Regions from separate parts of the Cupriavidus sp. GW823-FHT07A04 genome, predicted to be linked through region 2. Evidence: riboswitches for the same ligand, from Rfam matches in the RefSeq annotation. Region 2 holds a riboswitch; the other holds the start of a gene.
What was found. Region 2 has a riboswitch for cobalamin ahead of AC1Q7Q_RS36845 (TonB-dependent receptor). Riboswitches for the same ligand answer to the same signal wherever they lie in the genome.

Region 1 (15,590 bases), on a different contig from region 2:
CCGTCACGGTATCCGCCGCCTCGATCAGCGCGGGCGGTGCGCCGCGGCCGGTGATGACCACGTGCTGCATCGGCGGGCGGGCACGCAGGTCGGCGATGACGGTGTCGACATCCAGGTAGTGCAGCTTGAGCGCGATATTGAGTTCGTCCAGCAGCACCAGCCCGATCGACGGGTCGCGCAGCAGCGAGCGCGCCACCTCCCACGCGGCCTGGGCCTTGGCCACGTCGCGCGCGCGATCCTGCGTTTCCCAGGTGTAGCCTTCGCCCATCACATGGAAGGCGCACTGCTCTGGAAAGCGCCGCAGGAACAATTCCTCGCCGCTGGGAATCGCGCCCTTGATGAATTGCACCACGCCGGCCTGCATGCCGTGGCCAAGCGCGCGCACCACCATGCCAAAGCCGGAGCTGGATTTGCCCTTGCCATTGCCGGTGGTGATGACGATCACGCCGCGCTCGTCCTGCGCGGCGGCAATCTTGGCATCCACGACATCCTTCTTGCGCAGCATGCGCGCCTTGTGGCGCTCGTCGCGGGCGGCGTCTTCCGACGTGGAGGTCTCAAGGGCTTTGGGTTCAGTCATGTTGGGTTTCGTCTGGTGCGGGAGAATGCGCCCCGTCGGCGATCAGCGCGGTATGGCGGCCGTCGCTGACGCTGACAATGGGCGTGCGCAGCGCGTGCGAGCAATGCGCGGGAGTCAGGACCTGCGCAGCGGGGCCATGCAAGCACAGGCCGTCTTCGGCCAGCAGCAGAGCATGGGTCGCGTAGCGCCGCGCCAGGTTAAGGTCGTGCAGGATCACCACGATGGCGTGGCGGCCGGCGCGCGCCAGCCGGGCCAGGGTTTCCAGCACCATGATCTGGTGGCGCAGGTCGAGGTGGGCGGCGGGTTCGTCCAGCATCAGCAGCGGCGCCTGTTGCGCCAGCGTGGCAGCCAGCGAAACGCGCTGGCGCTCGCCGCCGGACAGGGTCAGCACGTCGCGCCCGGCCAGCGCATCGAGATCCATCTCGCGCATCACTGCCGCGACCACCGCGTCATCCTCGCGGCCGGCCCAGCCCCAACCGGAGAGATGCGGGTGACGGCCCACCGCCACGGCGTCGCGCACCGACATCGAGAAGGTGTCGTGCACCGCCTGAGGCAGGTAGGCACGGCGCAATGCCAGGGCCGCGGGCGGCGTCTCCAGCGGCGCGCGGCCATCGAGCAGCACCACGCCGCCGTCCGGCTTGCGCAGCCCGGCCAGCACCGACATCAGCGTGGACTTGCCGACGCCGTTCGGGCCCACGATGCACCACAGCTCGCCCGCCTGCATGGACAAGCTCAGGCCATCGAGCAAAGCGCGCGTGCCGGCGCGCAACTGCAGGGACTGCAGCACCAGCGGCGGACAAGCGCAGACGGGTTCGTTCCAGGTCGGCATGGTGCTCAGCGCGGCCTGCGCAGCAGGAGAAAGAGGAAGGTCGGCACGCCCAGCAGCGCGGTGATCACGCCCACCGGCAACTGCGCGGGCGCAATCACCGTGCGCGCCACCAGGTCGGCGGCCATCAGCAACGTGCCGCCGAGCAACGCCGAGGCAGGCAACATCAGGCGTTGGTCGTTGCCCCAGGCAAGGCGCACCAGGTGCGGCACCACCAGCCCGACAAAGCCAATCGAGCCAGCCGAGGTAATGGCCACCGCGATCGCCAGCGAGGCCAGCACGAACACCGACAGGCGCACCGCGCCGACGCGCACGCCCAGCGCCTGCGCCACGGTCTCGCCCATCAGCATGGCATTGAGCGAGCGCGCCATCGGCATGGCCAGCAGCACGGCCAGCGCCAGCGCACCTAGCGCAAGGCCGTAGCTGGCGGTGCCGCCCAGGTCGCCGGTCAGCCAGAACAGCATGCCGCGCAAACGGGCCTCGGGCGCCACGCTCAGGATCAGGGTAATCAGCGCGCCCCAGCCGGCGGCCAGGATCACGCCGGTCAGCAGCAGGCGCGAGCCGGCCTCATGATGGCCGCCCTGCACCTGCGGATGCAGCAGGTCGCGCCGCGCCAGCGTGGCCACCAGCACCATCGAGAACAGCGCGCCGCCGGCCGCGCCGGCCTGCACCGTCCACAGTGGCCACATCATCAGCATGGCGGTGAGCGCACCGGTGGCCGCGCCGCCCGATACGCCGAGCACATAGGGCTCGGCCAGCGGATTGCGCAGCAGCACCTGCATCAACGCGCCGGTCAACGCCAGCAGGCCGCCGCACGCGAATGCCGCGGCCGCGCGCGGCAGCCGCAGCTCACGCACGATGGCCCCGGCGGTATCGTCGGCGCCGACGGACAGCGCGTGCCAGACCTGCGCCCCCGACAGCGGCACGCTGCCCACCGCCAGCGACAGCAGGAACACCGCCACGCCGGCGGCGGCAAGCATCAGCCAGACGGCTAGCGCGCGGCGCATGTCAGGCGGCCACCATCATTTCTGGCGCCAGCCCAGCGTGACAAAGCCGGCGCGTCCCTGCGTGTTGTAGGGATAGGCGAGCTGGTAGTTCTTGTCGAACAGGTTTTCCACACGGGCGGCCACGAACCATTGCTTGTCGATGTTATAGCGGGCATTGAGGTTGACGATACCGTATCCGCCCAGCGTGCGCGAGCCGCTATCCATGCGCGTCGAGGAAATGATCCACTCGCCGCCGAGGCGGAAGTCGCCAAACTGGCGGCCCACGTCGAAGGCGGCATGGCGGCGCGCGCGGCGCAGCAACTGCGTATTGCTCTGCTCATCCACCGGGTTCTGGAAGGTGATGCTGGCGCCCACGTCGGTGCCCATCAGCTTGGCGCGCCAGGAGGCTTCAATGCCTTGCACCTTGGCCTTGTTGACATTCTGCGCCAGGAACAAGCCATTGGGCTGCAGCGCCGCGGTAATCAGGTTGTCGTAGCGGGTCTCGAACGCGGTCACGCGCAGCAGGCCGGCGGCGTCCGTGTTGTACTGCGCGCCCAGCTCGACCGACTTGGCGCGCTCGGGCTTGATGCCCGGCTGGCCATAGCCCGGGTAGTACAGCTCGTTGAACGTCGGCGCGCGGAAGGCGTTGCTGGCGTTGGCGATCAGCTTGAACGCCTCGGTCACGTTATAGCCATAGCCGGCGAAATAGCTCGCCTGGCTGCCGAAATCCGAGTAGTGGTCGTTGCGCACATTGAGCTGCAGCTGGTGCTTGCCCAGCCGGCCATCGTAGCCCCCGAACACCGACGCAATATTGCGGCCCGGCGCGCCATACGTGTTCGAGCTGAATTCCTGCTGCGCATACTCCGTGCCGAACAGCAGCTTATGGGTCGGCGCCAGCGCATATTCGTTCTGCCAGGTGTACTGGCGATTGCGCGTGTTGAAGTTGCTGTTGAACAGTCCGTTCAAGGTGTTTTCGCTATTGTCCCCGCTCTGCGCGACCTTGAAATGCGTGGTCCAGTCCCGGGTGAGCTTGCCGTTGACAAAGGCGGATACAGTGTACAACTCGCTGTTCATCCACCAGACATCGGTCGGTTTGCCTGTCGTGGTGTCGTAGGAGAGCTTGCTCTTCGAGTAATAGGCTGTGACGCCGGCGTCCCAGTCGCTGGTGAAACGATGCTTCACCTGGCCCGATACGCTCTTGTTGTCATACGGGTTGTCGTTCGGGTTCGGGCCCATGCCCTTCTTTGCCTTGGCCGGATTGTCACCGTTCCATTGGGCCGCATTGATCGCCGAAAAACCGTCTGTCTTGACTGCCGACCCGGTGATATTGAACGAGGTATCGCCCACCTGCCCGCCGTAGCCCACCGTACCCTGGCGCGTATTGTTGCTGCCGTATTCAATCTGAGCGTTGGCTGCGGGAGCCTGGCCCGCACCGCTCTTGGTGAAGATCTGTACCACGCCGCCGATCGCATCCGAGCCATAGAGCGCCGAGACATTGCCGCGCACGATCTCGATATGGTCGATCTGGTCGGGCAGGATATTCGAGAGCTGGGCCGTGCCGCTGCTGGCCGCCGAGATCCGCACGCCGTCGATCAGGATCAGCGTCTGGTTGGAGTTGGCCCCGCGCATGAACAGGCTGGTATTGGCACCCAGGCCGCCGTTGGCGGCAAACTCCACACCGGCCTGCGTGCGCAGCAACGAGCGCAGGTCGATGGCTTGCGAGTTGACGATGTCCTGCTGGGTCACCACAGTGGTATGCGGCAGCGCCTCGGTCAACGGCTGGACAGTGCGGGTGGCAGTGACCACCACCGGGTCGAGCTGCGCGTCGGGCGCGGGCTGCGCAGCGGATTGCCCGGCGGACTGGGCCATGGCGGCGCCGGGCGCGCTCATGGCGAGCCAGGCGGCGAGCGCGGCGGGCAGTTGCCGCGAGACGAAAACAGGTATGGTGTGGCGGCGCGCCGGCAATGCCGGACGGCTCGACGTGGGGGGCGAAAAGCGCATGATGCTGAGTGGGAGAGAGCTGCCTGGTCCGTTCCCCCGCGGACCGTCTGGCGACGAAGCGCGCCGCTGGCTTGCGCGGCAAAAAGCAGCGGAGGGCGGCGCACTCTCGTTCAGGCCGGTATCCGGGCTGACGACACCAGTCCGACCGCCTTCCCGAACCTTGCGGTTCAGTGGCTGAGTGGTCGGCCTTGCGATCTTGCGATCACGGTCGCTTACCGTTGCGGGGGCAGCACAGGTTGGCTCGGCCCTGCCCTGGCGGCGGTGGCTGGCTCCCTGTTTCCCGTTGAACTGCAACCCTGTAGTGAATAGGATTACGAGCACCTGGAACGTGCGCGAGTGTAGGCAGTTTCGAGGCAAGCGTCAATGCCGCGGCAAAACAAGGCGAAAGCGCCTGGAAACAGGCATAAAGCCGTCGCCACGGATGCCGTTAAACGACGATGCATGCAACTTCGGCGCGCAGGCCTGGTCACACACGTCTGCGTTCGCCGTCCGCACGATAGCGCTTGGGCTAAAATCCCAGAACCCGAGACCCTAGATATGACAGGCTCTATGCTCACCGAACTCGAACAACTCGCCGCCAAGATCGGGCGTGTGCTGCACCATGCCGATACCCTGGCGGCTGAGAACCAGCGGCTGCGCGAGGAGATCGAACGCCTGCAGGCCGACGCCAGCCAGCTGCGCGGCGACCGTGAAGCCATGGCCGCCGACCGCGAGCTGCTCAATATCAAGATCGAGGAAGCGCAGCTGCGCATCCAGTCGATCCTGGACAAGCTGCCCACCGCCAGCGACGCCCGCCAGCTCGACCTGCTGGGCGAAGGCGACGCGGCCGGCCGCGCCGAACAGAAGGCACCCGGAGAAAACGCATGAGCAATAAGCAAGTCGAAGTGAACATTGCCGGCCAGTCCTACCGGTTCGCCATTGCCGCCGACAACGAGGCCGCGCTGCTGGAGGCCGTGGCACTGGTAGACGGTCAGATGACGCGGCTCAAGGGCGGCGTATCCGCCAAGGGCGTGGAACGCGTTGCCGTGATGGCCGCGATCAGCATCGCCTCGGACCTGCTCTCGCTCAAGCGCAAGCAGCAAGAAGATGGTGCGATTCCCGTTGATGCAGTGCGTGCGCGCATTCGCGAGCTGAACGAACGCGCGGACGAAGCCCTGCGCCAGTACGCGCATGTGGGCACCAATTCGCCCGTGCCGCGCAACTGATGCCCTGCCCTGCGCCGGCTGTACCACACGGCACAGGCAGGCGGTGATACGCTCGCGATTTCGGCCCGATGTGCCCCACATGCCGCGCGCGTCAGCAAAATGTAACGACACGCAAAGACGGGCTTGGTATGGAAAGCCTCGCGGTGTATAGTGGAGCCAAGCCGCACCAAGCCACATAGTTGCGGCACCTTAGGTCGGGTTATCGCGCCTGACCGCCGTTTTCATCCCATCCAAGTTAGAAACGGCAAACGTCTGACAGCCATGCCAAAGCAGTATGCGTTTGGCAGTGCAAAAAAGTCAGACGTTTGACAGTTTCCCTGCCTGGTTCGTCAGGATCATATTCCTTGAACCGATAAGCATTTGTTGGTGCGGGATTATGCCGTGTGGGCGAGCGCGTCGCATGGTTCATAGTTGCAGTCTGGACTCCCTGAACCGGTGATGTACCCGAAATGCGGCTTCCGCAGCCACTCTGAACCTCACTTGGGTTCAGGATGCCGATCCAGCGGCCGAGGCGGGGACCCCTCTAAAGGCGGTGGTTATTCAACCACCGCCTTTTCCTTTTGTGGCGCAGATTGACCTGCGCTGCCTCTGCAGTGCCCTCCCTCTGTTTCTGCGCCACGACCCACGCCCACATCCGCCAGACGGTTTTCTTTTGGCCGTGCTTGCTGCACCATATCGCTGTCGCCAACGTCACGCCCGCCCTGCCCGCCCATGAGCCGATCCACGCAAGCCAATGCCGCCGCGCGCGCCCGCCAGTACTGGCTGATGAAGTCGGAACCCGACGAGGCCAGCATCGATACGCTAGCCGAACGCGGCACCCTGCCATGGACCGGCGTGCGCAACTACCAGGCCCGCAACTTCATGCGCGACGGCATGCAAATCGGCGACGGCGTGCTGTTCTATCACTCCTCCTGCCCACAGCCCGGCATTGCCGGCCTGGCCGAGGTCAGCTCGCAGCCCTACCCCGATCCCACCCAGTTCGACCCGAAGAGCGATTACTACGACGCCGCCGCCAAGCTGGATGCACCGCGCTGGATGCTGGTTGACGTGCGCTTTGTCGGCAAGGGCCCGCTGATCTCGCTGGCCGACTTGCGCGCGCATGACGAACTGGCCGACATGGTCGTGCTACGCCGTGGCAACCGGTTGTCGATCACGCCGGTGACCCCGGCCGAATGGCGCTTCATCACCACGCGGCTGATGCGCTAGCCTGGCACCGGCGGTCACAGCAGCGGCATGACACAATGGCTGCCGACGACATAACTACAACGCCAACAAGGTCGATTCCGCGTCATGAGCTTTTCCCTGATTCCCGGACTGCTGCTGCTCGGCGCCTTTACCGGCTTCTGCGCCGGCTTGCTTGGCGTAGGCGGCGGCATGCTGATGGTGCCCTTCCTCACGCTGCTGTTCACCGCCCTGGCCTTCCCCCATGAGGCCATCGTCCATATGGCCATCGCCACCTCCATGGCGACCATCCTGTTCACCTCGCTGTCCTCGGTGCGCGCCCACCACAAGCGCGGCATGGTGCGATGGAAGCTGGTGCTGGCCCTGGCGCCCGGCATCCTGATTGGCGGCATGATCGGCGGCGGCAAGGTCTTCGCGGCGCTCAAGACCAGTTGGCTGTCGCTGCTGTTCGCCGTATTCGTAGGCTTTTCGGCGTGGCAGATGCTGCGCAACCGCAAGCCCGCCCCGCACCGGCAACTGCCGGGCACGCCGGGCATGCTGGGCGCGGGCGGCGTGATCGGCTTCCTGTCCAGCCTGGTGGGCGCGGGCGGCGGCTTTGTCTCGGTGCCGTTCATGACCTGGTGCAATGTGCCAATCCACAACGCCGTGGCCACCTCGGCCGCACTCGGGTTTCCCATCGCGGTGGCGAGCGTGATCGGCTATGTGTGGAGCGGGCTGGGCCAGACCGGGCTGCCGGCAGGCTCGCTCGGCTACATTTACCTGCCCGCGCTGGCGGTGATCGCGGTTGCCAGCGTGCTGACCGCGCCGCTGGGCGCGCGCACCGCGCACCGCATGGATGTCGCACAGTTGAAGAAAGTCTTCGCCTGCCTGCTGTTCAGCCTGTCGGCCTACATGATGTGGAAGGCCTGGCACGCGTTCTGAGGCCACAGGTGCCAGCGATGCACGCCGCGGATACAAGTAGATACAAGGTCGCACGGGACGTAGCGGAACGATCACCTGGGCGGCGCGTCTGATACCCATCGTCTGACAAGGGAGAATCCAATGAAACATCTGCTTGCCGCCACGCTGCTCGGTACCACCGCCATGGTTGCCTCCGCCCAGGGCGGCGGCCCGACCCACGAGCCGGCCCCTGCCGGCGTGCTGTCGCTGTCCGCCCAGGCCGCCACCGAAGTGCCGACCGACGTGGTGCACCTGACGCTCGCCGCCGAGCAGGAAGGGGCGGAACCGGGCGCGATTTCCTCGGCGCTGTCGGCCAAGACCGCGGATGTGATCGCGCAGGCCAAGCGTACCAATGGCGTGCAGGCGCAATCGGGCGGCTTCACCATCTATCCGTCCAACGACAAGAACGGGCGCATCAGCACTTGGCGCGGGCGCGCCGAGGTGATTCTGGAATCGCGCGATTTCACCGCCGTGTCCAAGCTCGCGGGGCAGCTCGCCAGCCAGATGCAGGTGCAGAACATCAGCTTCTCGCTCTCGCGCGAAGCCCGCCAGGCGGCCGAGACCAAGCTGACCGAGCAAGCCGTGGCCTCGTTCCGCGACAAGGCTCAGGCCACCACCAAGCTGTTCGGCTACGGCAGCTACACCATCCGTGAAGTGCAGGTGGGCGAAGTGGGCGCGGTGCAACCGATGCCGCGCATGTACGCGGCCAAGGCCATGATGGCCGATTCCGCGCCGGTGCCGGTCGAGGGCGGCAAGGCCCAGGTCACCGTGACTGTGAACGGCTCGGTGCAGATGCTCAAGTAAGCGCCGTCCAAAGCCACAGGCTCAAGGGGCAAGGCAGAAGGTAGAAGGTAGAAGGCAGAAGGCACGGAACAAGGCCCCTGCCGCGCAAGCGGCAGGGGCCTTGTCTTTGATGCATGAGCCATCAAGGAGCGGCGGTGCTTACAGCGCCCCGAACTGCTGGCGCAGCACGTTCTTCTGCACCTTGCCCATGGTGTTGCGCGGCAACTCATCCACCACGTGCACGCGCTTAGGCACCTTGAAATTGGCAATACGACCCTTGAGCCCGCCAATCAGGCTCAGCGCATCCAGCGAGGCACCTGGCTTGCCAACCACCACCGCCACCACCGCCTCGCCGAAGTCGGCATGCGGCACACCAATCACGGCGCTTTCCGCCACGCCCGGCATCTCGTCGATAAAGCTCTCGATCTCCTTGGGGTAGACGTTGTAGCCACCGGAGATGATCAGGTCCTTGCTGCGGCCGACGATGGTCAGGTAGTCGTCAGGCACCTTGCGCTCGCCAGCCTGGCTGACGATGGCACCGCCAAAGCGGCCCACGTCGCCGGTCTTGAACCAGCCGTCGGCGGTGAACTCTTCCTGCGTCTTCTCCGGCATGCGCCAGTAGCCCTTGAACACATTCGGGCCACGCACTTCCACATTGCCGATCTCGCCGGCCGCGCAAGGCTTGCCGTCGCCGTCCACCACGCGCACCGACACACCCGGCAGCGCCTTGCCGACGGTACCGCCGATACGCTCGCCGTCTTGCGCCTCGTACGGGTTGGAGACCAGCATCACGGTCTCGCTCATGCCGTAGCGCTCCAGGATGGTGTGGCCCGTGCGCTCGCGGAAGGCATCGAAGGTTTCCATCAGCAGCGGCGCGGAGCCGGACACGAACAGGCGCATGCGGCGGCAGGTGTCGTCGTCAAAGCGCGGCTCCTGCACCATGCGCACGTAATACGTGGGCACGCCCATCATCACGGTGCAACGCGGCAGGAATTTCAGGATCTGCGCCATGTCGAGCTTGGGCGCCCAGATCATCTTGGCACCGGCCAAGAGCGCGCCGTGCGACGCGACGAACAGGCCATGCACGTGGAAGATCGGCAGCATGTGCAGCAGCACGTCGTCGCTGCGCCAGCCCCAGTACGCATGCAGCGTCTTGGCGTTGGAGGCCAGGTTGCCGTGCGTGAGCATGGCGCCCTTGCTGCGGCCCGTGGTGCCCGAGGTGTAGAGAATGGCGGCGAGTTCGTCGGCGCCGCGCGCCACCGTGGCGAAGCGGTCCGGTTGCACGGCGGCGCGGGACAACAGCGAGCCTGAGCGGTCGTCGTCCAGCGTGAAGACGTGCTTGGTGCCGTGGCGGAACGCCACCTTGGACACCCAGCCGAAGTTAGCGCTGCTGCACACCACCACCGCCGGCTCCGCGTTGCCGACAAAGTAGTCGATCTCGGCTTCCTGGTAGGCGGTATTGAGCGGCAGGTAGATGTAGCCTGCGCGCAGCGTGGCGAGGTACAGGAACAGCGCCTCCGGCGATTTTTCCACCTGCACCGCCACGCGCGCGCCCTCGGGCAGCTTGAGCGCGGCCAGCAGGTTGGCCATCTTGGCGGTGGCGCGGTCCAGGTCGTCCCAACTGTAGTAGAGGCCGTCGTGGGTTTCAATGCAGCAGGCACTGCGGTCCGCCGGGAAGCGGGATTCGAATAGGGCGAACAGGTTGGCGTTCATATTGCGGAAGATGAAAAACGGAATCGGCAATAGCATGGGCAATCCGCATGGGCAATCCGATCAATAGCCGGCAATGATACCTAAAGCGATTGCCCGTGCTATTGCCCGTGCTATTGACCGCTGAAGCGCGGCGGCCGGCGTGCCAGGAATGCCGCCACGCCTTCGGCATGGTCGGCGCTGTCGCCATAGCGGAAATGCGCGTCGAGCTCCGCCGCGGTGAGCGGCGCGGGCACCGGCGCCAGGCGGCGGATGCTCTGCTTGTTGATGCGGGCGGCCAACGGCGCACCGGCCACGATGCGCTTGACGGCCGCGGCGACTTCCTCGCCGAGTGCCGCTGCCGGCACCACGCGCGTCAGCAGCCCTTTCTCGCGCGCCTCGGCGGCGTCGAACACCCTGCCCTCCAGCAGGATCTCCAGCGTCACGGCGCGGCCCGCCAGGGCCAGCAGCCCGGTCAGCTCGCCGGGCGCCATGGGAAAGCCGAGCCGGTTGATCGGCACGCCGAAGCGGCTGTCGTCGGCGGCGATGCGCAGGTCGCAATGGCAGGCGATCTCCAGCCCGCCGCCCACGCAAACCCCTTCGATCATGGCAAGCGTCGGATGCAGGCAGCCCGCGATGGCGGCCAGCGCAGGCGCAATCACCGCCTCGTGGTAACGGCGCAGCGCGGCGGCGTCGCCCCGCTCCTCGGGGAACTCGGCAATGTCGGCGCCGGCGGCAAAGTTGCCATCGGCGCCGCGCACCACCACGCAGCGCAGCGAGGGATCGGCGGACAGGTCCGCAAAGCCCTGCGCCAGCGCGCGCCACATCGCCACGGAGATGGCATTGAGCTTGCCAGCGTGGGACAGCGTGACCGTGGCCACGTCGCCCTCACGCGCGAACGCTACCGTGCCGCTCATGCCTGCGCTCCACGCGCACGGGAAACATCGGAAACCATGCGGCGATCCTCCATCAGTCGATCTTGGCGCCGGACTGCTGCACCACCGTAGCCCAGCGCTTGATCTCGGCGCGCTGGAACTGCGCGAACTGCTCTTGCGTGAAAGCCGGCGTATCGGAGCCGTTGGCAAGCCAGATCTGCTTCATCTCGGGCGTGTTCAGTGCCTTCTCCACTTCGGTGTAAAGCCGGTCGACGATGTCCTTGGGCGTGCCCTTGGGCACCCACATCGCGTACCAGGTGGAGACTTCGTAGTTAGGCACCCCAGCCTCGGCAGCGGTAGGCACATTCGGGAACGCGGCCGAGCGCTTGGTCGATGCCACCGCCAGCGCCTTGATGCGGCCGGCGCGGATATGCTGGGCCGAAGAACCGAGACCGTCGAAATCCATATCCACCTGGCCCGCGATCAGGTCGGACAGCGCAGGGCCCGCACCCTTGTAGGGAATATGCGTGATGAAGGTCTTGGTCTGCAGCTTGAACAGCTCGCCCGCCAGATGGTGGGACGAGCCGTTGCCGGCCGAGGCGTAGTTCAGCTTGCCGGGGTTCTTCTTGGCATAGGCGATCAGCTCGCCCAGCGTGTTGGCGGTGACCTTGGTCGGGTTCACCACGATCACCTGCGGCGGCTGCGCGATCACCGTGACGGGGATGAAATCCTTCTCGATGTCGTAGTCGAGCTTCTTGTAGAACGACGGCGCGATGGCGTGGTGCGCGCCGCCGATGAAAACGGTATAGCCATCCGGCGCGCCCTTGGCCGCGATGCTCGCGCCCACGGTGCCGCCAGCGCCGCCACGGTTATCGATCACGAACTGCTTGCCGAACTGCTTGGAAAGCTGCGCGGTCAGCGGGCGGGCGAAGGCATCGGTGCCACCGCCGGCCGGGAACGGCACGATGACGGTGATCGGCTTGGACGGCCAGGCGTCAGCCTGCGCCACGGGCGCTACCGCGCCCAAACCCGCGCCCAGCGCGCAAGCCAGCCCTGCCAGTTGAAACTGACGACGATTCATGACTCTGTCTCCTCTCTCTTCTCTCTTCTGCTGTGGAAAGTCAAAACGAAGAACTGCTGGAATGGCCCATGAACGCGGCCCGCGGCCTTGTCTTTTACCTGACCAGGGTTACAACAGCTTGCTCACCGCGCGGCTCATGCGCGGGGATCCGTTGCCAAGGCGCACCAGATTGTCATCTAGCGCCTCGGGCACGTAAAGATAATTCACCATCATCCCGCACGACTGCGCACGGCCCTTGCGCGACAGGTCGGCGGCCCAGTTCAGGCGCTCCACGCAGGCGCCATTGCCCAGGTGAAAGCGCGCCACCGGATCGGCCGGCAGCGCCTGCTGGCGCTCGCGCACCAGGTAGTGCGCGGCCAGCGCCAGCGCGATGTCGCGCACCGTCGCATCTTCGGAATCGGCAGGCAGCGCGGCCAGCCAGCCGGCGCCGTCGGCGGGTGGCGTGCCGTGGCGCTCGCTCCAGCGCGCCAGGCGCTTGTCGCCCAGCACCTTGGCCACCGCTTCTCCGTCGCGCTTGCGCAGCCAGTCGGCAAACCCGGGGATGGGCGAGAGCGTGGCGAACTGCTTGAGCTTGGGAAACTCGCGCTGCAACTCCCCGATCACGCGCTTGAGCAGGAAGTTGCCGAAGCTCACGCCGCGCAGGCCTGGCTGCGTATTGGAGATGGAATAGAAGATCGCCCACTTCACGCGGCGCAGGTCCTCCAGCGGCGCGGCTTCGTCCAGCAGCGCGTGGACGTTGGCGGCCATCTCGGGCACGAAGGCCACCTCGACAAAGATCAGCGGCTCGCGCGGCATGCGCGGGTGGAAGAAGGCGTAGCAGCGGCGATCAGAATCGAGCCGGTTGCGCAGGTCCGCCCAGGACGCGATCTCGTGCACCGCCTCGTAGCGGATCAGCTTTTCCAGCAGCGATGCGGGCGAGTCCCACGTGATGGGTTGCAGTTCCAGCAGGCCCACGTCGAACCAGTTGGAGAACAGCGCCTCCAGATCGTCGTCAAGCGGGCGCAGTCCCGGCACGCGCTTATGCCAGCGCAGCATGTCAGCACGCAGGCCGATCAGGAAATGCAGGCCGCAGACGCTTGCGCCCTCCTGCCCGTGCAGCGCGGCCAGCCGCTTGAAGAAACGGATGCGCGCGTTGGACATGGCCTGCGCAAGCCCCGACGCGGATTTGGGCGTCTTGCCATCCTTGGCATCGTCATCCGATTCCGGGCCGCCGCTGGCCGCGACTTCCGCCAGCACGCCGAGCATGGCCTGGCGTGCGTCATCGCCCGCGGCTTCGTATTCGGCCCGCCAGGTTTGCGCTGCGGTATTGGCGGCGCTGTCGGTCAGGCGCGCATCGAAGCATTGACGCAGTTGCTCGCGCTGCCGGCGCAGCACGCGCGCCGGCAGCCCCACGGCCTTGGCGTCCGCCTTGGCATCGGCATCCGTATTTGGCTTGGCGCGGTCATCGCCCTTGCGGCCCCACCACCGGCCAAAGCGGGACAACAGGGATTGCGCCGACGGCTCCAAGCCGCTCAGGGGCGCGCTGACTTTCTGTTCGCTATTGCTGAGGGAATCCATGGGCGTACCTGCTCTGTGCGCGTCAGTTGGCCGCTATCGATCAACGGGGGACTTACCGGCCAAGTGCAGGCGGCCGGGCTGTGCTTCGGGGATGGGATCGCCACCGCTATCGGCGACCTCGGCGACCTCGGCGGCGTCCAGTGCCCTGAGCGCGCCGCGCTGGCGCAGCAAGTGCGTCTTCATCAGGGTTTCGGCGCCCTCCGGGTCATGCGCCTTGAGCGCGGAGAACACCGACAGATGCTCGGCGCAGGATTCGCGGATGCGGCCCGGCAGCTTCAGGCTCTTGTGGCGCGACAGCCGCAGCACCTTGCGCAGGTCGCTGATCAGGCCGGACAGCCAGCGGTTGCCGGCGAGCCGCTGGATGGCTTCGTGGATCTGGTAGTTGGTTTCGTAGTAGGCGTCGATATTGCCGGCCTGCGCATACTGGGTCAGGTCGGCATGCAGGCTTTCGAGCGCGTCGAGGTCCTCGGCGGTGGCGTTGCGCGCCGCCTCATAGGCGCAGCGTCCTTCCAGCAGCGCCATCAGCGGGAAGATCTCGTCGAGGTCCTGCTCGGACAAGGCGTTGACAAAGCAGCCGCGGCGCGGCTCCAGCCGCACCAGGCCTTCGGCGGCCAGCACCTTGAGCGCCTCGCGCATCGGCGTGCGCGAGATCCCCATCGACTCGGCCACCGTGGCCTCATCAATCCAGGCGCCGGGCATCAGCGCGTGCTCGTCGATCATGGCGCGCAGGCGCTCCGCGACTTCGAGGTACAGGGCCTGCTGGATGATGCGCATGGTGCCTCCGGACGGAAGAATGCAATGGCATCGGGGTGGCTTGCGGCACGGTGAAATGTGTCTTGCCAGGCCCAATAATTCATAATTATGAATAACGGCGACCGGATGACAAGACAATTCGATGTTGCACAGCCGCATGTGCGGCATCTTCCAGCGCTCGCGCAACGCTTGCGCGCCGATCAACAGGAGGGTCAGTCTCACCATGCGCCAGGGGCGGCGCGGACGAATGCAAGGCAGGGAACGCCACGGGGCGCCGCGTGCGGACTAGCCCGCCGAACCCCTTGCCGCGTGGACGCCGAACCAGTGCGGCACGTGCGCAATGGCCTCATGCAGCGTGCCCAGTACCCGGAAACTGAATCCGGTCACGACCGGCGAAGGCGGCTTGATATCGGGCACCACCACCACCTGCGCCCCCGAGCGGTTCGCGGCCGTTGCGCCGTTCTCGCTGTCCTCGAAGGCCAGGCACGCCCGCGGCGCCACGCCGAGGCGCTCGGCGGCGAGCCGGTACAGCGCCGGGTCCGGCTTGCCGCGGCGCACCTCATCACCACCCGAGACGGAAGAAAAGAAATCCAGCATGCCCACGCGCCCGAGCCGGTCCCTGATCTCCTCGACACGGGATGACGATGCCACCGCGCAGGGAATGCCCGCGCCGCGCAGCGCCGAGAGCAATTCCCTGGCGCCGGGCTTCAGCGGAAACCGGGGCCCGGTGGCCGGCGCATGCAATTGCGCGCCCGCCATCGCCTGCACCTGGCGGAAGGCATGCTCGTCGCCAAGCAGGGAAACCAGGAAGGCATCGGACTCCGGCTTGGCCTTGCCGATGACCTGCACGTAGTCGCTGGCCGCCAGCGTGATGCCGATCTCGCGCGCGGCGCCGATCCAGGCTTGCATGATGGCGCGCTCGGAGTCGATCAGCAGGCCATCCATATCGAAGATGGCAGCGGTGAACAAAGTCATCTGCGCCCGCTTTAACGGATCGGGGCCTGCGCCGCCTGTCCGTGACGGTTCGCCCAGACCACCATGGCAATGCCAGCCAGGATCATCGGCAGGCTCAGCCACTGGCCCATGGAGAAGTTCAGCGCCAGCAGGCCCAGGAAGTTATCCGGCTCGCGCGCGAA
Region 2 (15,590 bases):
GCCGTACAGCGCGAGCAGCGTGCGGGTGAAGACATTGCTGGCCTCGGCGCCGCCCATCCCGTGGATGGCGGCGCGGGCACGGCGCATAGGCTCCGACTCGGTGTCGTCGCCAATCATCTTGAGTGCGAAATACGCCTTCACGCTGGCGCTGATGTCCGAGCGGCCCTGATGGAACAGCGGCCAGCCGCCATCGGCGTTCTGGATGCGGCGCAGGTAACGCGCGATACGGGCTTCCAGCACGGTATCCGGGGTCTCGCCCAGGTAGTGCACCAGCAGTACATATTCCGCCGGAATCGTGGCGTCGGCCTCCAGCTCGAACACCCAGTGGCCATCCGGCCGCTGGCTCGCCAGCAAGGCGTCAAGCGCGCGGTCAAGCGTGCCCTCCAGCTCATCTTGCGCGGGCTCATTCGAATTGGGGGATAGTGCAACTTGGCTCATCGGTTTCGATGTCCTCTTTTCAACAACGCAATTACGGCAATGCCGCACGCGGCCGTCAGCGGCCTTGTGCGGCAGTCAATCGGCGGGACCACCTCAGACGAGGCCATGCCGCAGCAAAATCCATAACAATCGCGGCCGCGGCACGCGCACCCGCGCACGCGGAGCAGCCCAGCCGCGTGCCAGCAAACCCTGCAGGATCACGTGGTAGACCTCGCCCATGATGCGCGGCGAACGGACCGTGCGGCGCGGCGCCGCGTTCATGATGGCGAATGCCTGGTCGTAGTACGCCTGCGCCTGCTGCGCGACGTCCAGGCACGCGCGGCCAACGGCGGGATGCCCGACGATGGCATGCGGCGCGCCGATCGGCACGCCCGCGCCCAGCAGCGCTTCGGCCGGCAGGTACACACGGCCCAGCTCCGCGTCTTCGTCGATATCGCGCAGGATATTGGTCAATTGCAACGCGCGGCCAAGGTGATGCGCCAGCGCTACGCCGGCATCGCGCTCCATACCGAACACACGCACGGCAAGGCGCCCCACCGCACTGGCCACGCGGTCGCAATAGAGATCCAGCGTAGCGTTGTCGGGGGCGCGGATATCCGCGTGCACGTCCATGGCCATGCCATCGATGACGGCGAGGAAATCCTCCTGCTGCAAGCCGAAGCGCTGAATCTGGGCAGCCAGCCCGCGCAATGCCGCCGGCGGCGTGCCGGCATAGCACGCGGCAAGATCGGCGCGCCAGGCGTCAAGCCCGGCAAGGCGCGTGGCGCGCGGGCCATCGCCATCGGCAATATCGTCCACCGCACGGCAAAAGCCATAGATCTCGAACATCGCCTCGCGTTGCGCGGCGGGCAGGATCTTGAGGGCGGTATGGAATGAGCTGCCGGACGATACGGCATGGCCCGCTTGCGGGACGGTTTGCACTGCGATTTCTGTTCCGGCCACGTAACTCCTCGTCACGCGTTGGACCGCCGTGCTGCTTTGCTGCCTGGGCCTGGCTTGTCGCCACAGCCCGGCACGCAGCGCCAGGCGGCATGTTTGGGGTAGTGGGCGATTATACCAACTCCGGCCATGGGCTCAGGCACCAGCCGAAGAAGGGGGTTGGAGGGGGGTGTGCCGTGCAGGCCACCGCCAGCGCCACCGGGGCTGGCGCTGGCCTGGCGCGCGCGGCACCGCGTTCAGATTGGCTGGCGAGCGCCTATTTAACGCGCTGGCTGGCGCGGCGGCGCTCCATCACGAACCTGCCGCGCCTTGGATCGTAGCGCGCTATTTCGATGTAGTTAGCATCGTTTAGCGGGTTGTTATCGCATTCCATGGCACCCGCGCCACTTGCTGCAACCTGCGCGGCCAGCGCACGCTCGGCCTCGGCGGCGGCACGCATGCGGCGCAGGTCGGCCAGCACAGACGGCGAGATGCGATCGAGCAGACGGCTGGACCTTAGCTTGTTCATGGCGGCCTTCCTCGAAGGGATGGCGCCAGTGTAGGCCCGTGGTACGGCCGTTTAATGTGCCCTGGACCACGCACCGGAGCATTTTTTGCGCCGTGGCTGGCGCGCGAGCCACTCCGGTGCCGCCAGCCGGCAGGCAGGAAACGTGCTCAGAACCCCAGCGGATAGCCGTCCTTGCGGTGGTCCGAAGCCGCCGCGTAGCCATCCTCCATGCGCATCGCGATCTGCGCGCCGCCGAATTCCAGGTTACCCTGCGGCGCCACGTCCACCTTGTGGCCGCGCGCGCGCAAGCCTTCCACGGTGGCGGCGGGGCAATTCCACTCCACCGCGATGGTGGCGTTGTCGTCCAGCACGCGCCAGCGAGGCGCATCGCACGCGGCTTGCGGGTTCTGTCCGAAATCCGCAAGCCGGCTGGCCATTTGCAGGTGGCCTTGCGCCTGCATCGAGCCGCCCATCACGCCGAAGCTGGCCAGCGGCGCGCCCTTGCGCATCAGGAAGCCAGGGATGATGGTGTGGAACGGCCGCTTGCCAGGGCTCACCTGGTTGGGGTGGCCCGGCTTGAGATTGAAGCCCCAGCCACGGTTATGCAGCGCAATGCCGGTGCCGGGCACGACCACGCCGGAGCCGAAGCCTTTGAAGTTGGACTGGATGTACGACACCATCATGCCGCTCTTGTCCGCCGTGGTCAGGTACACGGTGCCGCCGCTGTGGGGCTTGCCCGGGCCGGCTGCCGCCGCGCGCTCCGGGTCGATGGCCTTGGCGCGGCTGGCCAGGTAGGCGCGATCGAGCAGGTGGGCGGCCTGCACCTCGGTCATTGCCGTAGGGTCGCCCACATACGCGTGCAGATCGGCAAACGCCAGCTTCATGGCTTCCACCTGCACATGGATAGCGGCGGCGGAGTCCACGCCCATTGCCGCGACATCGAAATGCTCCAGCATGCCCAGCGCCATCAGCGCGCCGATGCCCTGCCCGTTCGGGCCGATCTCGAACAACTCCAGGTCGCGATAGGACATGCTGATCGGCTGGACCCAGTCAGCGCGATGGGCGGCCAGGTCGGCCTCGGTGATCAGCCCGCCAGTGGCGCGCGCATGCGCGGCGATACGGCCGGCCAGCTCACCGTGATAGAAATCGTCGCCCTTGGTCTGGGCGATGCGCGCCAGCGTCTGCGCCTGGCCCGCGCAGATGAAGCGCTCGCCCGGCAGCGGCGCGCGCCCGTTCGGCGCGAAGGCGTCGGCAAAGCCCGGCTTGTCGATCAGCACGGGCACCTGCGCCTGCCACTGGCGGTGCACGGTGTGTGAGACCAGGAACCCGTTGCGCGCGTATTCCAGCGCGGGCTCGAAGAGCTCGGCAAACGGCAGGCTGCCGAACTTTTCCCAGGTGGCGCGCCAGCCGGAAACGGCGCCAGGCACGGTCACGGTGTCCCAGCCGTTGACCGGCATGCTGCCGTAGCGCGAGAAATACTCGGGCGTCCACGCCGCCGGCGCCCGTCCACTGGCGTTCAAGCCATGCAGCTCCTTGCCATCCCAGATCAGCGCAAAGGCATCGCCGCCGATCCCGTTCATACACGGCTCGACCACGGTCAGCGCGATCGCCGTGGCCAGCGCCGCGTCCACGGCGTTGCCGCCGCGGGCCAGCATGCGTAGGCCTGCCGCGGCCGCCAGCGGCTGCGAGGTGGCCACCACGTTGTCGGCCAGCACGGGCACGCGTTGCGAAGGATAGGGGAAATTCCAGAAATTGGTCATGGCTTTGCGAGGCTCCGAGGGTTGGGGGTTCTGGCCAGCGGCTTGCACGGCAGCGCCGGCCAGATGCGTTTGTGCTTTGTTCTTGCGCGGCGGCTACTCGATCTTGACGTTGGCCGCGCGCGCCACCTTCTCCCACGCGCGCATCTCGTCGCCGATCATGCGGCCAAACGGCTCGGGCGCGGTGTACTTGATCTGCACGCCCTGTGCTTCCATGGCCGCAGCCAGCTCCGGCGCGGCCAGCACTTCTTTCATCGCGGCGGAAAGTTGCTTGAGCACCTGGGGCGGCGTGCCCTTGGGCGCAACCAGGCCGAACAGGTTGTCGGCACGGAAGTCTCGGATGCCGGCCTCGGTCACCGTCTGGGCATCGGGCAAGGAGCTCAGACGATGCTCGGACGCCACCGCCAGCAACCGCAGCTTGCCGGATTTCACGTGCGGCAGGGCCGAGGGAATGCTGTCGAACATCATGCTCGCCCGGCCTGCCATCAGGTCCGGCAGCGCGAAGGCGCTGCCCTTGTACGGCACGTGCACCACGTCCACGCCGGTACGCAGCTTGAACAGCTCCGACTCCAGGTGCGACAACGTGCCGGAGCCCTGCGAGGCAAAGTTGTACTTGCCGGGAGACGCCTTGAGCAGGCTGACCAGCTCAGGCACCGAATGCGCCGGCAACGAGGCCGGCACCACCAGGATATGCGGCACGGTGCCGATGCCGGCAATGGGCACGAAATCGCGGGCGAGGCTGGCGGGCTGGTTGCTATACGTCGCAGCCGCGATGGCGGCATTGCTGACAGCGGCCAGGTAGAGCGTATAGCCATCGGGCGCGGCCTTGGCCGCGAAGCTCATGCCGATAGCCCCGCCAGCGCCGGGGCGGTTGTCCACCACCACCGGTTGCTTGAGCACGGTGGACAGGCGCTGGCCCACCGCGCGCGCCAGCACATCGGTGGCGCCGGACGGCGGGAAGGACAGCACCAGCTGGACCGCGTGGTCCGGGTAGTCCGCTGCGGCGGCTGGCGTGGCGGTGGCAGCGGCGCCCGCGGCCAGCGCCAGCAGCAGGCCAGCTTGTGCCCGCTTGCCCCCACGGAAGAGACGGGCTGGCCCCTGCAACGTGCGGGTACGGTAAAGCGACTGGATAAACATGATCAGGGTAGCTCCGGATAGCGTCGAAGACGTTAACTGCCGAGGTAGAGTCGGAACGGTCCGGGGCGCAGCCGCTTTGGCTGCCGGCTTGTTTGCGCGCCCCTGTCATGCTGGATCTGGCTTCGCCTTGGGGCGAGATTGACTGACGGGAAGCGCAGATTTTAGGCCCGCCCGGCGGCCACCGGAATGCGGATCGGCCATAGAGCTATGCGAAAATGGAATACGCATTGCGGCCACGGCCTGGCGCCCTTGGCAGGCCAAGCCGGCGGCAGGCTTTCCCTCACCGTTCCGACGCTTCCGAAGGCACATCCCATGCAGCTGAAATGGATCGACGACCTGCTGGTCCTGGAGAAGACGCGCAGCTTCTCGCGCGCCGCCGAGTTGCGGCATATCACGCAGTCGGCACTGTCACGGCGCATCCGCTCGCTGGAGGACTGGGCCGGCGCGGTGCTGGTCGACCGCAACACCTTCCCCATGGACCTGACCCCGGCCGGCAAAACCTTCTGCACCAGCGGGCGCGAGGCACTCACGCTGCTGATGGAGGCACGTGCCACGCTGCGCCAGGAAAGCCGCATGCCGGGCAAGGCCATCCAGATCGCCGCCGGGCATACCTTGTCGCTGACCTTCCTGCCGGGCTGGCTCAAGGCATGCCAGAAGCGCTACGGCCAGTTCAATGCCCGGGTCGTGGCCGCCAACGTGCTCGAAGCCGTGGTGGCGCTGTCGGAAGGCAACTGCGACCTGATGCTGGGCTACAACCATGCGCGGGTGCCGGTCTCGCTGGATCCGGACAAGTTCCGCAGCCTCACGGTCGGGCACGACGTGCTGATGCCGCTGTGCGCGCCCAATGCGCGCGGCGCCCCGCTGTTCCCGCTAGGCAGCAGTGGCGCCAAACCGATTCCCTACCTGGCCTATACGGCCAGCACCACGCTTGGGCGCATCGTCGAGGTGATCCTCGAAGACGCGCCGCCACGCCGTGCGCTGGCGCGTTGCTATGAGGCCGACATGGCAATCCTGTTGATGAAGATGGCCGGCGAAGGCCACGGCGTGGCCTGGCTGCCGCGCACCACCGCGGCCGATGCGCTCGCGGCGGGCACGCTGGTGCCGGCAGGAGACGCCGCGTGGTGCTCGGCATTCGATATCTGTGCGTATCGCGCCGCCCATGCCAGCAACCCTACCCTGCTGGAACTCTGGGAGGTGCTGGAGCGGCAAGCGCAATAACACTCATCGCTGCACCGCTCGCACCGCCGCGTCACCTATGCTGTATAGGTTTGAAAACTGCTGCGGGAGCACTGACACCATGGGCCTTCTTGGCATCCTGCTGGCCCTTGGCCTGCTGATCTGGCTGGCCTACCGGGGCTGGAGCATCCTGCTGGTGGCGCCGGCGGCGTCGCTGCTGGCCGCGGCCACGGCCGGCGAGCCCCTGCTGGCGCACTGGACCCAGACCTTCATGGGTAGCGCCGCGGGCTTCCTTGCCCAATTCTTCCCGTTGTTCCTGCTTGGCGCGCTGTTCGGCAAACTGATGGATGACAGCGGCTGCGTCAATGCCATCGCCGCATGGATGACGCTCACGCTCGGGCCACGGCGCGCCATCCTGGCGGTGGTGCTGGCCGGCGCGTTGGTCACCTACGGCGGCGTCAGCCTGTTCGTGGCCTTCTTCGTGCTAGCGCCGATGGCGCAAGCGCTGTTCGCCGCCGCGCAGATCCCGCGCCGGCTGATGCCGGCTGCGATTGCGCTGGGCACCTCCACCTTCACCATGTCCGCCCTGCCCGGCACGCCGGCCATCCAGAACGCGATCCCGATGCCGTTCTTCGGCACCACGCCGTTTGCCGCGCCGGGCCTGGGCGTGCTGGCGTCCGCCATCATGCTGGCCTTCGGCCTGTGGTGGCTCGCGCGCATGGAGCGCGGCGCGCGCCGCGCGGGCGAAGGCTTTGGCGACGAGGCGCTGGAATCCGCCGACCGTGCCGCTGGCGATGAACTGGTACGCGAGCGCGCCACGGTGGCCAATGCGTTCGATCCCGCCGAAGCGCGCCACGGCGCGCGCAGCGCCGAATGGCCGGCAGTGTGGAGCGCGTTCCTGCCCTTGGTGATGGTGGTGGCCGTGAACCTGGCGATGAGCTTGCTGGTGTTGCCCCGCTGGGACGCGAGCTACCTGGCGAACGAGCGCTGGGGCGGCACCAGCCTGGCGGCGCTGGGGGGCGTATGGGCGGTGCTGGTGGCGCTGGCAGCGGCCATCCTCTGCCTGCTGGCATTGCACCGCAAGCGCCTGGGCAAGCTGCGCGAGAGCATGGACGCGGGCGCCAATGCCGCCGTGCTGCCGGCAATCAGCGTGGCCAGCCTGGTGGGCTTTGGCTCGGTCGTGGCTGCCCTGCCGGCCTTTGAACTGGTGCGCGAATGGGTGTTATCGATCGCGGGCGGTCCACTGGTATCGCTGGCGGTGGCCACCAATGTGCTCGCCGCGCTGACTGGCTCGGCTTCGGGCGGGCTGACCATCGCCCTGCAGGCGCTGGGCGGCACTTACCTGCAGCTATCTGAGGTGACAGGCATCGACCCGGCCCTGATGCACAGGGTCGCCGTGATTGGCGCTGGCACACTGGACAGCCTGCCGCACAACGGCGCGGTGGTGACGCTGCTGGCGGTTTGCGGCACCACGCATCGCGAAAGCTATCGCGATATCGTGGTGGTTGGCGTCATCGGCCCGATCGCGGCGCTGGCGGCGGTCATCGCGCTCGGCGGCGCCTTCGGTTCGTTCTAGGCAGCTTCCGGGTAAAACGCGGCGCGGCGCTCAGGTGGTGGCCGCACGCGCGTAGCGCTGGCGCGGCACGGGCAGCGCCTTCAACTGCTCGCGGCGGATCCTGATGGCTTCCTCGTTGCCGCGCTTGATGGCGGCGCGCAGGTTCAGCACTGCCTTGCGGTACTTCTTCTTTTTTCTGACGCTGGTGGTAATGGCCATGGCGATCCGTTTCCTTCTCTCCAGGTGAGTTCCCGGGCGCGCGCCGCGCGCCGCGCGCCCGGCCGAACTGCTAGTGGAAACCGTTTCCCCCGGATCGTCAAGACGCGGCGCCGCGTGGCTGGGCCATGCGTAAAGATCCGAATACCGCGCACGAGAATTTTCAGATCGGGGCGCGTTGCCCCGCCAGCGGGCGCGCCCCCTGCCTCAGCTACCTCAGGTGCCGGAAGCGACAGTCACGAACACGGGGTTCGAATAGAACCACAGGTCGTTGTAGTTGCGCGCGTTGATGGCGTTGAAGCGCGGCGTGTTCTCCGTCAGGTCCGTCTTCAGGTCGGGCAGCGGGTTGCCGTTGGCGGTCTCGCCCGGCACGTTCATGCCAAGATTGGTGCCGCGCAGCCGGAAGTACTGGCTCTTGGCCGCGTTGAAGGTGTAGGTCACCGTGTTGTAGCCGTCCTTGTCCAGCTTCCAGTCGGCCTTGGTGAAGGTGGCGATGACCTTGGTGGAGTCATTGGTGTCCTTGCTGTAGCCAGGCGTGCCGGGCAAGGCGCGCGGCGTGACGTCGCCGGCGATCAGGTCGATGTGGTCCACCGTGGGCTTGACGTTGACGTTGGCGCCGCTGTCCAGCGGGTACTCGAAGTTGTTGCGCTCCGGGCTCTTGAAGCGGATGGTCACCGTCACGCTGTCGCCGGCACGGGCCTTGAGCTCACCGCCCATCTCGCGTTTGGTGCCGCTCGCGGCCACGTTGAAGTCCAGCGCGTTGATGAGATCGCCGAACACCGAGAACGCCTTGCCGGCGCGTAATCCATCCACCACTGACTTGATGCCGGTCCCCTCCAGCCAGACGTAATTGCGGGCGTACTCGCCGGGGAAGTAGCCGCTGCTGAAAAGCCCGCCGGCGGTCTTGAAATGGTGGTCCGAATTCGCGATGTTCCAGAAGCGGCGGCCGTCGCCCAGCAGCGCGTCCCAGATCCCGCCGACCTGCGCGACCACGTAGTCCACGCCGCCGTAGGTGCGCGACTTGAGGTTCGCATCAACATAGCTGCTGTTATAGCCGCCGCGGTCGGGCTCCATCTGATTGCCGACCATGCCTTCCACCGCGAACGCGATGTTCGGCGCGAGGTCATTGAATTCGCGGTAGTCGGCGGCCGTGTACTTGCCTGGATTGCGCGACGGATGGTTGATCAGCGCGTAGCTGGTATCGGGGAAGTTGGTCTTGAGCCAGGTGAACGCCTGCACCGCATCGGCGTGGCTGGAGGCGGCGGTGCGCGGCGCCTTGGCGTTCCAGGCCGCCACGTCCGCCGGATCGAACATGGTGTCGGGGCGGCTGGTGAAGAAATACTCGAATTCGTTGGCGCCCTTGACCGCCGTTGCGAGTGCGGGCGAACCGCTGAAGATGCCCACGTTGACGTGATCGTGGGTGGGCATGTCCCACTCGAAGGTCGAGAAGATCAACTTGCCGGGGTAGCGGCCATCGGCCTGCAGTTGCTTGACGGCCGGGACTTCGTAGTTAGCCAGGCCCTTCGAGAATGGGATCGAGCCGCCTGGGATTGCCGTGCCCGTATTATCGCGATCCGACACGCGCAGGTGGTTCGACAAGGCCATCCAGTCGAGGTTGTTAGCAGTGAAGGCCTGGTCGAGCACCGTGGTGAGCGGGCTCTGCGCGTCGTTCGATTCGATGGTGTGGACGTGCAGGTCGCCGGTGGTCCACTTGCCGGTGACTTCGGCAACCGGCGGCGGCGTAACGGGCGTGACGGGCGTGCTCGGTGCGGCCGGCGCGGTGTTGGCGGATTGCTCGCCGTTGCCGTTGCAACCGTAGAAGCCGCCGGCGATGCACAAGGAGGCCGCTAGGCCGAGGATGGATCTGGTGTGGCGCATTGGATTCGATTTCCCTGATGACTCTGTTTTGTATTGACCCGGCTGGTCCGCGCGTCTTTCGTCCGGGCGCGCTGGCAAGGCTCTTGTGGGCGCAGATAGTGATTGGCGTTCGTGACACAGAGGTGACGCAAAGACGACAAATCCAGCATTTGGGTAAATCGATACACTCAATTGGGAAAATCCGTATCACTGACACGACATTCTGACTTACAGAACGATCAATCGCATGCGCGAGGCCTCGCTTAATGCGCGCGTCATGCAAATCGGCTAGAGCGGAGAGAAGAAAGCGCCACTGCAGCGAAAGGCGATGGCCGATGCGGCAAGCACTATAGTGAAGACTGTTTCCACGCCGCCAGAAGGATGCCGCATGAACGCCAGCCTCTATCGCACCACCGCCGTGAAAATCCTGATCGCCGCGCTGCTACCGGTGGCAGCCGCGCATGCGCAGCTCGGGGACCTGCTCAAAGGCGCCACGCAGGGCGGCACCGAGAGTTCGTCCGGTGGCCTGAGCGGCCTGGGCAGCAGCCTGGGCGGGATGAGTGGAATGCCCTCGCTGCAATCGCTGAGTTCGGGCAGCACCGGCAATGTCGCCGGGATCCTGGAGTACTGCGTGAAGAACAACTACCTTGGCGGCGCCAGCGGCGCCGCCTCGGTCAAAGACAAGCTGCTGGGCAAGGTCGGCGGCGACTCTCCCACATCCGACGCCGGCTACACCAGCGGCGCCAAGGGCATCCTGAGCAGCAGCGATGGCAAGCAGTTCGACCTGAGCGGCGGCGGCCTCAAGGACCAGGTCACCAAGCAGGTCTGCGACAAGATCCTCGCGCAGGGCAAATCGCTGCTGTAGGGCCAGGCACGCTGAGCGCCCGGTCAGCGCTCAGTGCTCAGGCGGCCGACAGGCGGAAGGCCGACACGGCATGGTGCAGCGCGCCGGCCTGGTCTTCCAGCGACGTGGCGGCCGCGCTCGCCTGCTCCACCAGCGCCGCGTTCTGCTGCGTCATCTGGTCCATCTGCGCGACCGCGCGATTGACCTCCTCGATGCCGGTGCGCTGCTCCGCGGTGGCCGAGGCGATGCCATCCATGATCGACGTCACGCGGCCGACCGCGTTGACGATCTCGGCCATGGTCTGCCCGGCCTGCTCCACCAGTGCCGAGCCGCTGTCGACCTGGCCCACCGACTCCACGATCAGCGTCTTGATTTCCTTGGCCGCGCCCGCGCTGCGCTGCGCCAGGTTGCGCACCTCCCCAGCCACCACCGCAAACCCGCGTCCTTGCTCGCCGGCGCGCGCGGCTTCCACCGCGGCGTTGAGCGCCAGGATATTGGTCTGGAAAGCGATGCCGTCGATCACGCCGATGATGTCGTTGATCTTGCGCGAGCTGGCGGTGATGCCGCGCATCTTGTCCACCACCTGGCTGACCACGCTGCCGCCCTGCTTCGCGATCTGCGAGGCGTCAGCCACATACTGGCTGGCCTCCTTGGCGTTGTCGGCGTTCTGGCGCACCGTCGCGGTGATCTGCTCCATGCTGGCGGCGGTCTGCTGCAGCGAGGCCGCCTGCTGCTCGGTGCGGCTCGACAGGTCGCTATTGCCCGAGGCGATCTCCTGGGCCGCCGAGGTGATGGAATCGGCCGATTGCTGGATGCCCGCCACCGTGCCGGCGAGCTGGTCGCGCATATGGCCGATGGCGTACATCAGGCTGGAGCGGTCGTCCGGGTGGGTTTCGACGCGCGCCGTGAGGTCGCCGCTGGCCATGCGCAAGGCAAGGGCCGCAGCGGTAGCGGGCTCGCCGCCCACCGAGCTCTGGATGCTGCGGATCAGCAGCGTGGCCACCGCGGAAATCACGATGCCCAGCAGCACCAGCAGCCCCAGCGATTGATACAGCGAGGCGCGGAACTGCGCTTGCACGTCATCCATATACGTGCCGGCGACCAGGTCCCAGCCCCACGGCTTGAAGCGCGCCACGTAGCCGATCTTGGGGCTCGGCTGGTCGCTGCCCGGCTTGGGCCACCAGTAGTCCAGGTGGCCAGCGCCTTCGGCCGACGCGCCGCGGGCCGCGATATCGGCATACAAGGCGTTGCCCTTGGCGTCCTTGAAGTCGCTCATGTTCTTGCCGTTGAGCTTGGCGTTGATGGGATGCATCAACAGCACGGAATCCGCGCCGACGATGGTGATGTAGCCATCCTTGCCATAACGCTGCGCGGCAACGCGGGCCGTGGCCTGGGCCTTGGCATCGGCCTCGGACATCTTGCCCTGGCGCGCCTGCTCGGCATAGTCGCGCACCAGCGAGAGCGACATGTCGACAATGTTAGCCAGCTCGCCGCGGCGATCGGCCATTTGCAGCTGGCGGGTCTGGAAGGCGTGCATCACGGTCAGCAACAGCAGGCCGAGCCAGGCCAGCACAAGGGGAATCCACAGCTTTTTTCGCAGGGTCAGACGATTCATGGCATTCGCTTCTCGGGGCAATGGCCGGTCATGCAGGAGGCATGCGGCACCTCCGAATATCGGAGCCGGGCTCGCCTTCTTTAGCGAAAGGCGCGACAGGACCGCACGAAAGGCCACGAAGCGCAGAAAATGTCGCATGAAGCACCAAAATGGCGACAGGTTGTGCCAGGCCGAAACGCTCGCGCACCCGCACGGTGCCAAAAAAAACACCTGCCATCCGCCCCCGAAAGCGGCGCAAATACGGCTACAATGCGCCTCGCATTCCACTCGGTAATTGCAATTGACTTGCAATTACCTGGCTAGTGGACTGCCAAGGGTTCGAAGGTGCCTCCGGCGCGCAGCGCGCGGCGGGGGTTAAACGGGAAACAGGTGCGCCGCCGGCCATGCCGCGGCTAATCCTGTGCTGCCCCCGCAACGGTCAGCAGGTACAAAGGTGTCACGCCGCGCCAACAGGCCGCGGCAGCCACTGCGCATCATCGCGCGGGAAGGCGGCACCCCGGACGCGCCCCAGCGGCAGGCGTCCCCCTGCAAGCCCGGATACCGGCCTTCGACCGATCACCGGGGCTGCGGACGGGCGGCCAGGCGTGAGACGGCTGGCCACGCGCCCGGCCGTCACTGCGCGCTCGTCCGCGGCTGGTTCGTTTATTGCCGCCGGGCGGGGTCGCCCCCGCGGCCAATGATGGAAAGTCCATGTCCGCGCGCCCTTGCATTGCCTGTACCGCCTCGCCGGCGGCCGTCACGCCACGCCAACGTCGTCATGCGCCCAAGCCGCCGCGCCAGCTCGCGCATCATTGCGCGCTCGCGCTATCGCTGGGGGCCTTCGCCGGCCTGGGCGCCGATGCCGCCTGGGCGGCGGACGATGCGCAACCTTCAGAGCGGGCGCAATCGCAGCCGTCGCGCGGCGACAGCACGGTGCTACCGCCAGTGGTAGTCAGGAGCGCCTCGCAGCCGGCCGGGCTGGCGCTGTCCGAGCCCACCAGCACCGGCAGCCGCCTTGGCCTGACCCCGCTGGAAACGCCCGCTAGCGTGGAAGTCCTGTCCGGCGACACCATTCGCGAACGCGGCGATTTGTCGGTGCGCGAGGCCGTGACCCGCGCCACCGGCATCACCTCCAATGGCGCGCCCGGCAACGGCGGCACGGCGCTCGCGGCACGCGGCTTTGCAGGACAAGGCTCGGTGATGCAGCTGTACGATGGCACGCGCCTCTACGTGGCCTCCGGCACCGTCACCTTCCCCTTCGATACCTCGTCCGTGGACCGCATCGAAGTGCTGCGCGGCGCGGCCTCGGTCATGGTTGGCGAGGGCGCGATCGGCGGCGTGGTCAACGTGATTCCCAAGAAGCCGATGCGCGCGCCGATCGCCAACGAGCTGCAGCTCACCGGCGGCACGCAAAAAACAGCGCGCGCGGCGTTCGACAGCGGCGGCGCGGTCAACGAGACCCTCTCCTACCGCTTCAACGCCAGCTACGGCCGCTCCGGCGGCTGGGTGGACCGGGGCGACTCGCGCAGCCTGGCGGTGTCGGCCGCGGCGCGGCTGGACGTATCGCCTGAGTTCAACCTGACGCTGTCCTATGACGACGCCGACCAGCACCCGATGCAGTACCTGGGCACGCCGCTGGCGGGCGGCAGCCTGGACACCTCGCTACGCAAGAAGAACTACAACGTTGGCGATGCCGACATCACCTACCGCGACCGCTGGACCCGGCTCGCGGCGCAGTGGCAGCCCAACGAGCGCGTCATGGTGCGCAACCAGTTCTATTACCTCACCAGCCAGCGCCACTGGCGCGACGCCGAGTCCTATACCTTCCTGCCCGCGACGGGCCAGGTGCGCCGCACCGACTATCTGGAGATCCTGCATGACCAGGAACAGGTGGGCGACCGCGCCGACCTGAAGATCGATGGCCAGCTGTTCGGCATGGCCAATACCGCCATGGTGGGGTTCGACGTCAACCGCATCAACTTCACTCACAGCAACAACTCGCCCTATGGCGGCGCGTCCACGGTCAATGCCTACCAGTTCGACCCGGGCCAGTTCTTCAGCCCGCCGGGCATTGTCACGTCGCCGCGCTTTCGCACCCACACCACGCAAGCCGCGCTGTTTGGCGAGGACCGCCTCAAGCTGACCCGGCAATGGTCGGTAATTGGCGGCGTGCGGCTGGACCATGCCCAGCTGGAACGCGGCAACCTGGTCACGGGCGACGACTGGACCCGCAGCTTCAACAACATCACGTGGCGTGCGGGCACGGTCTACGCATTCACGCCAGCCTTGTCGGTGTATGCGCAGTACGCCACCGCCACCGATCCCCTTGGCGCACTGATCTCCACCTCGGACGCACAGAAAGATTTCAAGCTGGCCACCGGGCGGCAGATCGAAGCCGGGGTCAAGCAATCGTTCTGGAACCAGCGCGGCGAGTGGACCTTTGCCGCCTACCAGATCGTCAAGAAGAACCTGCTGACACGCGACGCCAGCAACCCGGCGTTGTCGGTGCAGGTGGGCGAGCAATCCTCGCGCGGGCTGGAGGCCTCGGTCAGCGTGGAACTCATGCGCGGGTTGCGCTTGGATGCCAACGGCACCGTGCTGCGCGCCCGCTACGACGACTTGGCGGAAAGCGTGAACGGCGCGCTGGTCTCGCGCAATGGCAACGTGCCCACCAGCGTTGCGCAGCAGGCGGCCAACCTGTGGCTGACGTGGGCCTTCGCACCGCGGTGGCAGGCAGGCAGCGGCCTGCGCTACGTGGGCAAGCGCTATACCAACAACGCCAATACCACCACCATGCCGTCGTACGCGGTGGTGGATGCCTCGCTGCAATGGCGCGTATCGCGCAAGACGACGCTGACGCTGCGCGTGTACAACCTGTTCAACCGCGACTACGCCGAATCCTCTGGCAACAGCGGCAGCCAGTGGCTGCTGGGCCGGCCGCGCGCGGCCGAGCTGACGGCCAACTTCTACTTCTAGGCCGGCCATGGCAAGCACACCCCTGCCCTGGCGTGAAGCCTGCTGGCGCTTCACGCGCCGCTGGCTCTACCTGGTGCACCGCTGGGCCGGGATCGCGGGCTGCCTGCTGATCGCCATGTGGTTTCTCTCGGGACTGGTCATGATGTACGTGGCCTTTCCCGCGCTGACCGACACCGAGCGCCACGCGGGGCTCCCGCCGCTGGACCTGCCCGGGGTAAGGATCACGCCGGATGCCGCGATGGCCAGCGCGGGCCTCACCCGCTTTCCGCGCAGCCTGCGCCTGGAGATCATGGGCACGCACCCGGTCTACCGGATGATCGACTGGAACGGCAAGCCTTACACCGTCTCCGCCCGCGACGCGGCGCCCATCGAGCAGGTGGATGCCGTTGCCGCGCAAGCCATCGCCCAACGTTTCTCCGGCGCGGCGGGCGCGCGCTGGGTGGAAACCGCGGAGCGCGACCAGTGGACCGTGCCCAACGGGCTCAATCCCTGGCGGCCGCTGCATCGCATTGTGCTGGACGATGCGGCCGGCTCCGAGCTGTATGTGTCTGCCCGGACCGGCGAGGTGATGCGCGACACGAACCGCGCCGAACGGTTCTGGAACTGGCTCGGCT

Region 1: linked by a shared signal. The riboswitch ahead of AC1Q7Q_RS05750 (TonB-dependent receptor plug domain-containing protein) and the one ahead of AC1Q7Q_RS36845 (TonB-dependent receptor) in region 2 are both predicted to bind cobalamin.

The regions. Positions count from the first base shown of each region.
Region 1 is NZ_JBXAHA010000003.1:2,670-18,259, forward strand. It holds gene cobO (cob(I)yrinic acid a,c-diamide adenosyltransferase) at 1-577, opposite strand, end outside; gene AC1Q7Q_RS05740 (ABC transporter ATP-binding protein) at 570-1,406, opposite strand; gene AC1Q7Q_RS05745 (FecCD family ABC transporter permease) at 1,412-2,410, opposite strand; gene AC1Q7Q_RS05750 (TonB-dependent receptor plug domain-containing protein) at 2,426-4,390, opposite strand; cobalamin riboswitch at 4,487-4,731, opposite strand; gene AC1Q7Q_RS05755 (hypothetical protein) at 4,940-5,257, shown strand; gene AC1Q7Q_RS05760 (cell division protein ZapA) at 5,254-5,595, shown strand; RNA gene ssrS (6S RNA) at 5,907-6,117, shown strand; gene AC1Q7Q_RS05770 (EVE domain-containing protein) at 6,307-6,801, shown strand; gene AC1Q7Q_RS05775 (sulfite exporter TauE/SafE family protein) at 6,886-7,698, shown strand; gene AC1Q7Q_RS05780 (SIMPL domain-containing protein) at 7,819-8,520, shown strand; gene AC1Q7Q_RS05785 (malonate--CoA ligase) at 8,659-10,212, opposite strand; gene AC1Q7Q_RS05790 (enoyl-CoA hydratase/isomerase family protein) at 10,323-11,105, opposite strand; gene AC1Q7Q_RS05795 (Bug family tripartite tricarboxylate transporter substrate binding protein) at 11,158-12,144, opposite strand; gene AC1Q7Q_RS05800 (malonyl-CoA decarboxylase domain-containing protein) at 12,253-13,701, opposite strand; gene AC1Q7Q_RS05805 (GntR family transcriptional regulator) at 13,735-14,475, opposite strand; gene AC1Q7Q_RS05810 (HAD family hydrolase) at 14,740-15,423, opposite strand; gene lgt (prolipoprotein diacylglyceryl transferase) at 15,441-15,590, opposite strand, start outside.
Region 2 is NZ_JBXAHA010000030.1:49,876-65,465, forward strand. It holds gene shc (squalene--hopene cyclase) at 1-438, opposite strand, end outside; gene hpnD (presqualene diphosphate synthase HpnD) at 532-1,380, opposite strand; gene AC1Q7Q_RS36800 (hypothetical protein) at 1,634-1,885, opposite strand; gene AC1Q7Q_RS36805 (gamma-glutamyltransferase family protein) at 2,032-3,624, opposite strand; gene AC1Q7Q_RS36810 (Bug family tripartite tricarboxylate transporter substrate binding protein) at 3,718-4,758, opposite strand; gene AC1Q7Q_RS36815 (LysR substrate-binding domain-containing protein) at 5,071-5,976, shown strand; gene AC1Q7Q_RS36820 (GntP family permease) at 6,056-7,510, shown strand; gene AC1Q7Q_RS36825 (hypothetical protein) at 7,541-7,708, opposite strand; gene AC1Q7Q_RS36830 (S-layer protein) at 7,922-9,583, opposite strand; gene AC1Q7Q_RS36835 (YjjA family protein) at 9,951-10,427, shown strand; gene AC1Q7Q_RS36840 (methyl-accepting chemotaxis protein) at 10,465-12,021, opposite strand; cobalamin riboswitch at 12,327-12,584, shown strand; gene AC1Q7Q_RS36845 (TonB-dependent receptor) at 12,712-14,976, shown strand; gene AC1Q7Q_RS36850 (PepSY domain-containing protein) at 14,984-15,590, shown strand, end outside.